One region of the Streptomyces chengbuensis genome, then DNA from elsewhere that is predicted to be linked to it. Evidence: riboswitches for the same ligand, from Rfam matches in the RefSeq annotation. Region 1 holds a riboswitch; the other holds the start of a gene.
What was found. Region 1 has a riboswitch for cyclic di-AMP ahead of QRN89_RS16620 (M23 family metallopeptidase). Riboswitches for the same ligand answer to the same signal wherever they lie in the genome.

Region 1 (3,940 bases):
GAGTGGCTGTCGGAGACGGTCACCCCGACCAGGTCGTACGTGATCGGGCTGGGTGAGATGTACGTCGCCGACGCGCGGTTCACGGCCAACTACGACCGGCACGGCGAGGGCACCGCGGTCTTCGTGAGGGACGCGATGAAGGTCTACGCGGAGCGCCACCTCGGTGACGACCGGTAGCCGCGCCCCGCACCGGACCGGTGGCACGGGCGGCGAGGACCCGCGAGGTCGCAGGTCCACGGCAGTCCGGCGAAGGTCGGCCGCGCTCCGCGGCACGGTCACCGGGAGGGCCCCCTGGTGACCCTCACGCGGGGGGTGGCGGTGCCCGCGCGGCTGGGCCGGTTGGCCGATGGCGAGTCGTGGCGCGGCGCCGCTGCGGCCAGCCTGAATGGGGCGCGGTACCGTCCGCGGCCCTGGACGGACCCGGCAGGAGACCACTGGTGCGGCATCGGGAGCGCGGCAAGGGACAGCGGCAGAACGGTGGCCGCCGCTTCGTCGCGGTCCTCCCGTGGCTGCTGATCGTGGGCGGGGTCTTCTACGACCTGGGAACGCCCGACACCTTCACTGCCGCGCCCCTCTTCACCGCCGCGCCGCTGGTCGCCGCCCCGTTCTTCGCGATGCTCTACACGCTGGCCACCGGCGTCGCCGCCTGCGCCGCGGTGACCGGCCTCCACGTCTACAGCGACCGACTCCAGAGGATCCCGGCCGTCACCGAGCTGCTGACCGTGTTCACGGTCTCCGTGCTGGCCCTCTTCATCAACCAGATCGTGCGCCGCAGCGGTGAGCGCCTGGCGTCGGCCCGGGTCGTCGCGGAGGCGGCGCAGCGGGCCGTGCTGCCCACGCCGGACGACCGGATCGACGGCCTCCAGGTCGCGGCCCGGTACGAGGCGGCCGAGCAGGACGCGTTCATCGGCGGGGACCTCTACGCCGTCCAGAGGACGCCGTACGGGGTGCGGCTGATTGTGGGGGACGTGCGGGGGAAGGGCCTGGGCGCGGTCGCGACGGTGGCCGTCGTGCTGGGTGCGTTCCGTGAGGCCGCCGAACAGGAGGACTCGCTGGCGGGGGTGGCGCAGCGGCTGGAGCGGGCGCTGGCACGGGAGGGTGCGCGGGACTCCGGGTTCGACGCCGTCGAGGGCTTCACCACCGCCGTGCTCGCCGAGATCCCGCACGCCGGCGGGGAGATCAGGATCGTGAACCGGGGGCATCCGCCACCCCTGCTGCTCGGGGCGGACGGCGCGCTGCTCGTGCTGGATCCGCCCGAGCGCGCGCTGCCCCTGGGGATGGGCCTGGGGACTTGGCCGGACCAGCCGTCCCAGACGCCCTACCCGCCCGGCGGCACGCTGCTCCTGTACACCGACGGCCTGTCCGAGGCGCGGGACGCGCACGGGGTCATGTACGACCCGCGCCGGCGGCTCCGAGGCCGGGTCTTCTCCGGTCCGGAGGAACTGCTGGACGCGGTCGTCGCCGATGTGCGGCGGCACACGGGAGGCGCGGCGACGGACGACATGGCGCTGCTCGCGGTCACCCGGGAGGGGGAGCGGCAGCCGCTGCGGCGCCGGACGATGCCCGTCCTCCCCTGAGGGACGGGTCGTTGCCGATGCGGCGCACGAGGCGCCGGGGCCGCCTGAGCGGCGTGATGCCACGGAGCGTAACCGAAAGGAAGCCCTCCGCATAACATTTGATGAACCGTCAGAAGTGCAACCTCGAACGAGGGGCGATCAACTTGCCCGATTCGGCCCTGTTGTTGCAGATAAGTTCTGGCCAACGTCCTTAACGATCAGTCGGAACAGCTTGGAATCCGGCCTCGGTCTCTATTAACGTTCGATAACGCAGCGCGGTCGTCCCAGTCGTCGCCAGAGACGGCACCGTGCGCACGCGCCGAATCCCGCAAGGGAACCGGGGAACCACCAATTGGGGTGAATCGGGCACTTCGTGGTGCCCGTAGGAGACCTTCCTGCTCCGAACCCGTCAGCTAACCCGGTAGGCGAGAAGGAAGGAAAGGAGAACGCCTCCGTGGCGTCCAACGAGCCTGCCCTCCAGGAGCCCCCCACTGCGCAGTGGGTCCCCAGCGACCAGTGGGCTCCCGCCCCCGGGGCGGAGGAGTGGAACCCGACCGAGGAATCGGTCCGTCCCGTCCGTGGCAGGCACCGCGTCGTCAAGCAGCGCAACGCGCTCGCACGGAGCTCCACCGTTCTCGGTGTGGGCGTCATCGCCGCGGTCGGCGCGGGCGGCATGGCCACCGCCCAGGACAAGCCCGCGGTCTCCATCTCCCTTCCCGACGTCATCGCGGACAAACTCCCCGACCCCGAATCGCTGCCCGGTGTGGGCTCCTTGATGTCGGACGAGTCCGGCGACGAGGCAGTCGCGGACGGGCCCCTCACCACGGCCGACACCGCGGCCCAGGGTGGCGACGCGGGCGAGGCCCTGCGCGCCCGGATCCTCCAGCAGGCCGAGCAGCAGCAGGCCCAGGCCGAGGCCGAGGCGCAGGCGGCCGCCGAGCAGGCCGCCGCGGAGCAGGCAGCCGCCGAGGCGAAGCAGCAGAAGACCGAGGCGGCCCAGGCCGCCGAAGCGGCCGCGGAGGCCGAGCGCAAGGCAGCCGAGGAGGCCGCGCGCAAGGCGGAGGCCGAGCGTCTCGCCAAGCTCGCCGCGAGCTACTCCCTGCCGACCTCGTCGTACACGCTCACCTCCACCTACGGGCAGGCCGGATCCATGTGGTCCTCCGGCTACCACACGGGTCTCGACTTCGCCGCGCCGACGGGCACTCCGGTCAAGGCCGTGCACGGCGGCACGATCAAGTCGGCCGGCTGGTCCGGTTCGTACGGCTACCGCATCGTGCTGGAGCTCGAGGACGGCACCGAGGTCTGGTACTGCCACCTGTCGTCGATGACCGTCGGTGTGGGGCAGAAGGTCTCCACCTCCGAGACCATCGGCCGGGTCGGCGCCACCGGCAACGTCACCGGCCCGCATCTGCACCTCGAGGTCCACACCTCGGGCGGCGCCGGCATCGACCCCGCCGCGTGGCTGCGCGACAAGGGCCTCTCCGTCTGACCCACCCGCATGGAGCCTCCTGCTCCGGCCCCTTCGTACGGAGCCTCGCGCTCCGCCCACCGACGGCCCGGCACACGTCCCCACGACGCCCGGGCCGTCGGTTGTCCCGTGCCCGGAGTCGCGGAGTCCCGGAAGTCTGACGGCTTGGCGGCCGGAGCCGGAGGCCTGGCGGCCCGGAAGCCCGAAAGCGGAAGCGGGGAGGCGCGGACGCGGACAACGGGGACGACCGGAGTCCCGCGTGCACCCGCGCAGTGTTGCGTCGGCCCGTCCGTTCGGCCGGCTCCCGGTGCGGTGCGTCAGCCCCGGTACGGGTTGAAGCCGCTGTAGTCCAGGTGCGGCGGGGGCTGCCAGGCGCGGCCCGTGGCGCGGGCGGCGTACGTCAGGGCAGGGCCCGCGAGATCCCTGCGCTGCCACAGATGGTGCAGCAGTTCCTGCTCCCGGGCGACGAAGTCCGGCCCGGCCGTGCCCCGCTCGGCCCGGTGCCGGAGGAAGGCCAGGGAGGTGGCGAACACCTCGTACTCGGAGACGGCGCGCGCGGCCGCCGGGCCGTGCGTCCGGCCCGCCAGGTCGCGGGCCATCGTGCGGGCCTTCATGGAGGACAGGGCGAGCGGTTCGGCGGGGGCCAGCCAGCCGGCCGCGGCGTAGGCCGGCAGCTCCGCCGCGACCGTGCGCAGCTCACGCTGCCGGGTCCACACGGCCAGCCACGTCAGCAGGCCGAACGCGGGCACCATGAACGCCGCGTACACCGCGTAGAAGCCGAGGGGGCCGAAGATCCCCGAGCCGTTCCACAGCGCGTGCACGCCCATCGCGAGGAGCAGGCCGAGGACCGGCAGTGAGACCCTGCGGACCTTCCGGTGCCGCGCGGTGGCGGCCGCCAGCCCGAAACCGATGCCCG
Region 2 (3,940 bases), 2.2 Mb from region 1:
AGATCCCGCACGAGACGGCGAACCCCGCCCGCCGGGCCGCCAAGGAGCTCTCCCGGCAGCTCTTCCCGGCCTCCTCCCGGATGTCCCGTCCGCGTCAGGGCACGGAGGAGACCGTCGAGCGCATCGACTCCGCCGCTGTCCGGGCCTTCTACGAGGCGCACGTCCGCCCGGCCACGGCCACTGCCGTGGTCGTCGGCGATCTCGAGGGCGTGGACCTGGACGCCGTGCTGGCCGACACGCTCGGCGCCTGGACGGGCGACTCGGCCCGGAGCCGCCCGATGCCGCCGATCACCGCCGACGACACGGGCCGTGTCGTCATCGTCGACCGTCCCGGTGCCGTGCAGACCCAGCTGCTGATCGGGCGGATCGGCCCCGACCGTCACGACCGGGTCTGGCCCGCACAGGTCCTCGGCACCTACTGCCTGGGCGGCACGCTCACCTCCCGCCTGGACCGCGTCCTGCGCGAGGAGAAGGGCTACACCTACGGCGTGCGGGCCTTCGGCCAGGTGCTGCGTTCGGACACCCCGGCGGCCCCGGGCGGACCCGGCGGAGCCTCGATGCTCGCCATCAGCGGCTCGGTCGACACCCCGAACACCGGGCCCGCGCTCGACGACCTCTTCACGGTGCTGCGCACCCTCGCCGCGGAGGGTCTCACCGACGCGGAGCGCGACGTCGCCGTGCAGAACCTGGTGGGCGTCGCCCCGCTGAAGTACGAGACGGCCGCCTCCGTCGCCGGCACGCTGGCCGACCAGGTGGAGCAGGGTCTCCCGGACGACTACCAGGCCCAGTTGTACGCGCGGCTGGCCGAAACCGGCACGGTCGAGGCGACCGCCGCGGTCGTCAACGCCTTCCCCGTGGACCGGCTCGTCACGGTCCTCGTGGGGGACGCTTCCGAGATCGAGGAGCCCGTACGGGCGCTCGGCATCGGTGAAGTGACCGTGGTCACCGGCTGATTGGCCCTCGCCCTCGGGCGCACGGGACAAAGGCTCCGTCGGCTTCGCGCCAACGGGGCCTTTTCTCGTGCCCGGAACGGCCTTCCCGTATGTCCGGTTTGATGGGGAGGGGAAGTGTCTGCCCTGTGGCGTGCACTACAAATATCCGTGTCTGTTTGGTGATTGGACGAAGATCGGCCTAGCGTCTTCTGCGCTGTCCGCCACTTGCACGCGCCGCACCCGCGGCATCGGGCAGCCATCGCCGAGTCCCCGTCCGGCGCGAGCCTGGGGAGCCGGGGACCCACATGTCCCTGGGGTGAATCGGGTGCCTTCGCCACCGCGCGGAGGGGCCCGTAGGAGACCTTCCTGCTCCGAACCCGTCAGCTAACCCGGTAGGCGAGAAGGAAGGAAAGGATCAGCCACTACATGGCGTTCACCCGTGCCACCGGGAAGCACCGTGGTCCGAGCCGCCTGTCGCGCAAGAGCGCGGGCGTCGCCTCCGCCGCGGCCATCGCCACCACCGGCGTCATCGGTACCCTCGCCTCCCCGGCCTTCGCCGCCGAGCCCGAGGTGTCCGCTCCCGTCGAGGACACCGGACTGACCCAGGCCGTCGCCCTCGACTCGCTCGCCGAGCAGATCGACGCCCAGGCGGATGCCCAGCAGCAGGAGGCCGCCCTGTCCGCGGCCCAGGAGAGGGCCGAGGCCGAGGCCAAGCGCAAGGCCGAGCTCCGGGTGGAGGCGGCCCGTGACGCCGCGGAGCGCGCCGCCCGCGAGGCCGAGCGCAAGCGGCTGATGACCTACACGCTGCCGGTCGCCGGCTCCTACGTGAGCACCGACTACCACGCCGGGGGCGGCCAGTGGTCCTCCGGCAGCCACACCGGCGTCGACTTCCACGCCGCCTCCGGCACCGAGGTCGTCGCCGTCGGCATGGGCACCGTCGTGGAGGCCGGCTGGGGCGGCGCCTACGGCAACAACGTCGTCCTGCGCATGCACGACGGCACGTACACGCAGTACGGCCACCTGTCCTCGATCAGCGTCTCGGTCGGACAGCAGGTCACCCCGGGGCAGCAGATCGGCCTCTCCGGGTCGACCGGCAACTCGTCCGGACCCCACCTCCACTTCGAGGCCCGCACCGGCGAGGACTACGGCTCGGACATCGACCCGGTCTCGTACCTCCGCTCGCACGGCGTCCGCGTCTGACGCACGCGCCTCTTCCCACCGAAGCCCCGGCTCTCTCCGAGCCGGGGCTTTCGGCGTATTCCGGCCAAAAGATATCCATGGATTACCATGGGTCTTCGGAAATTCCGGCCACCTGCCATAGAGTCACCGAAACAGACGTCGCTCGACGGGGTTTCGCGGCGATTAAAGCGGAGGTTCGGTATGCGCATTCCCGCGCGCTCGGTGTGCACGGCGATCCGCGACGACATCGTCTCCGGTGTGTTCGAGCGCGGCAGCCGGCTCACCGAGGAGCAGCTGGCGCGCCGCTACGGCGTCTCCCGCGTCCCGGTCCGCGAGGCGCTGCGCACCCTGGAGTCGGAGGGGTTCGTGGTCACCCGCCGCCACGCCGGCGCGTGCGTGGCGGAGCCCACCGAGCAGGAGGCCGCGGACCTGCTGGAGATCCGGCTGCTGCTGGAGCCGCTCGGTGCCGCCAGGGCCGCGCAGCGGCGGACCGAGGCGCACCTCAAGGTCCTGCGCGGACTGGTCAGGCTCGGTCAGGACAGGGCGCGGCGCGGCCAGGGCGAGGACCTGCGCTCGCTCGGTGCCTGGTTCCACGAGACGCTCGCCCAGGCGTGCGGGAGTCCCGGACTCACCTCGCTGCTGACCCAGCTCCGGCACAAGATCGCGTGGATGTACGCCGTCGAGCAGCCCGCCCGGCCCGTCGAGGCGTGGGCCGAGCACGGGGCGATCGTGGACGCGGTGGCCCGCGGGGACGCCGAGCGGGCCCGTGCGCTCACCGCGCTGCACGCCGAGCGGACGACGGGCGCGCACCGGCTGCGGATCAACGCGGGTGTGAGGGCTTCGCAACATCCCGTAAACACGGTGGGCGACCGTATTTAACAGTCGCGCCGTATACAAAGAAAGGGACTGAATCCCCCGGTCTTTTTGTGCTGCCGGAAAAGCATTTCGGCCGGGCGGCGATAAAACGAGCGGGCCGCCGTACCTGAATTATCGGTACCGCGGCCCATTCGGGAATTCGTCGGGTTCAGACGGTCTCGGGAAGCTCCTCGAGGCCCTCGGCGACCAGCTTCGCCAGACGCTCCAGGGCGGCCTCCGCGCCCTCCGCGTCCGAGGCGAGCACGATCTCCTCGCCGCCCTGGGCGCCGAGGCCGAGCACCGCGAGCATCGAGGCGGCGTTGACCGGGGTGCCGCCGGCCTTGGCGATCGTCACCGGAACGCCGGAGGCCGTGGCGGCACGAACGAAGATGGACGCGGGGCGGGCGTGCAGGCCCTCGGCCCAGCCGACATTGACGCGGCGCTCAGCCATGGTGGTGCCCTTCGAGTCTCAGCGGGAAGTCTGCGGGTTGTCTAGACCAGTCTCTCACGGGGTGCGGAGTGCCCGGCCACCGCCCTCGGCCCGTGCGGGGCCGGGATCGGCCATCCCAGCCTGCCCCCGCACTTCGGGGACCGCCAACTGTGCCGGGGCCTTACGCTTGCCCCATGCAGACCCCGTCGGACCACGCGTACCCCGACCACTGGGAAGCCGACGTGGTGCTGCGTGACGGTGGCACCGCGCACATCAGGCCCATCACCACCGAGGACGCCGAGCGGCTCGTCAGCTTCTACGAGCAGGTCTCGGACGAGTCCAAGTACTACCGCTTCTTCGCACCCTACCCACGACTGTCCGCCAAGGACGTGCACCGCTTCACGCACCACGACTACGTGGACCGGGTGGGTCTCGCCGTCACCGTCGGCGGGGAGTTCATCGCGACCGTCCGCTTCGACCGCATCAACGCGGACGGCCTGCCCGCCTCCGCCCCCGCCGACGAGGCCGAGGTCGCCTTCCTGGT

Region 2: linked by a shared signal. The riboswitch ahead of QRN89_RS26100 (M23 family metallopeptidase) and the one ahead of QRN89_RS16620 (M23 family metallopeptidase) in region 1 are both predicted to bind cyclic di-AMP.

Annotation. Positions count from the first base shown of each region.
Region 1 covers NZ_CP129137.1:3,756,579-3,760,518, reverse strand. The annotation lists gene QRN89_RS16630 (MerR family transcriptional regulator) at 1-177, shown strand, start outside; gene QRN89_RS16625 (PP2C family protein-serine/threonine phosphatase) at 438-1,577, shown strand; cyclic di-AMP (ydaO/yuaA leader) riboswitch at 1,864-1,999, shown strand; gene QRN89_RS16620 (M23 family metallopeptidase) at 2,011-3,045, shown strand; gene QRN89_RS16615 (PrsW family intramembrane metalloprotease) at 3,342-3,940, opposite strand, start outside.
Region 2 covers NZ_CP129137.1:5,911,282-5,915,221, forward strand. The annotation lists gene QRN89_RS26095 (M16 family metallopeptidase) at 1-953, shown strand, start outside; cyclic di-AMP (ydaO/yuaA leader) riboswitch at 1,183-1,345, shown strand; gene QRN89_RS26100 (M23 family metallopeptidase) at 1,359-2,132, shown strand; gene QRN89_RS26105 (GntR family transcriptional regulator) at 2,313-2,990, shown strand; gene QRN89_RS26110 (HPr family phosphocarrier protein) at 3,136-3,417, opposite strand; gene QRN89_RS26115 (bifunctional acetate--CoA ligase family protein/GNAT family N-acetyltransferase) at 3,591-3,940, shown strand, end outside.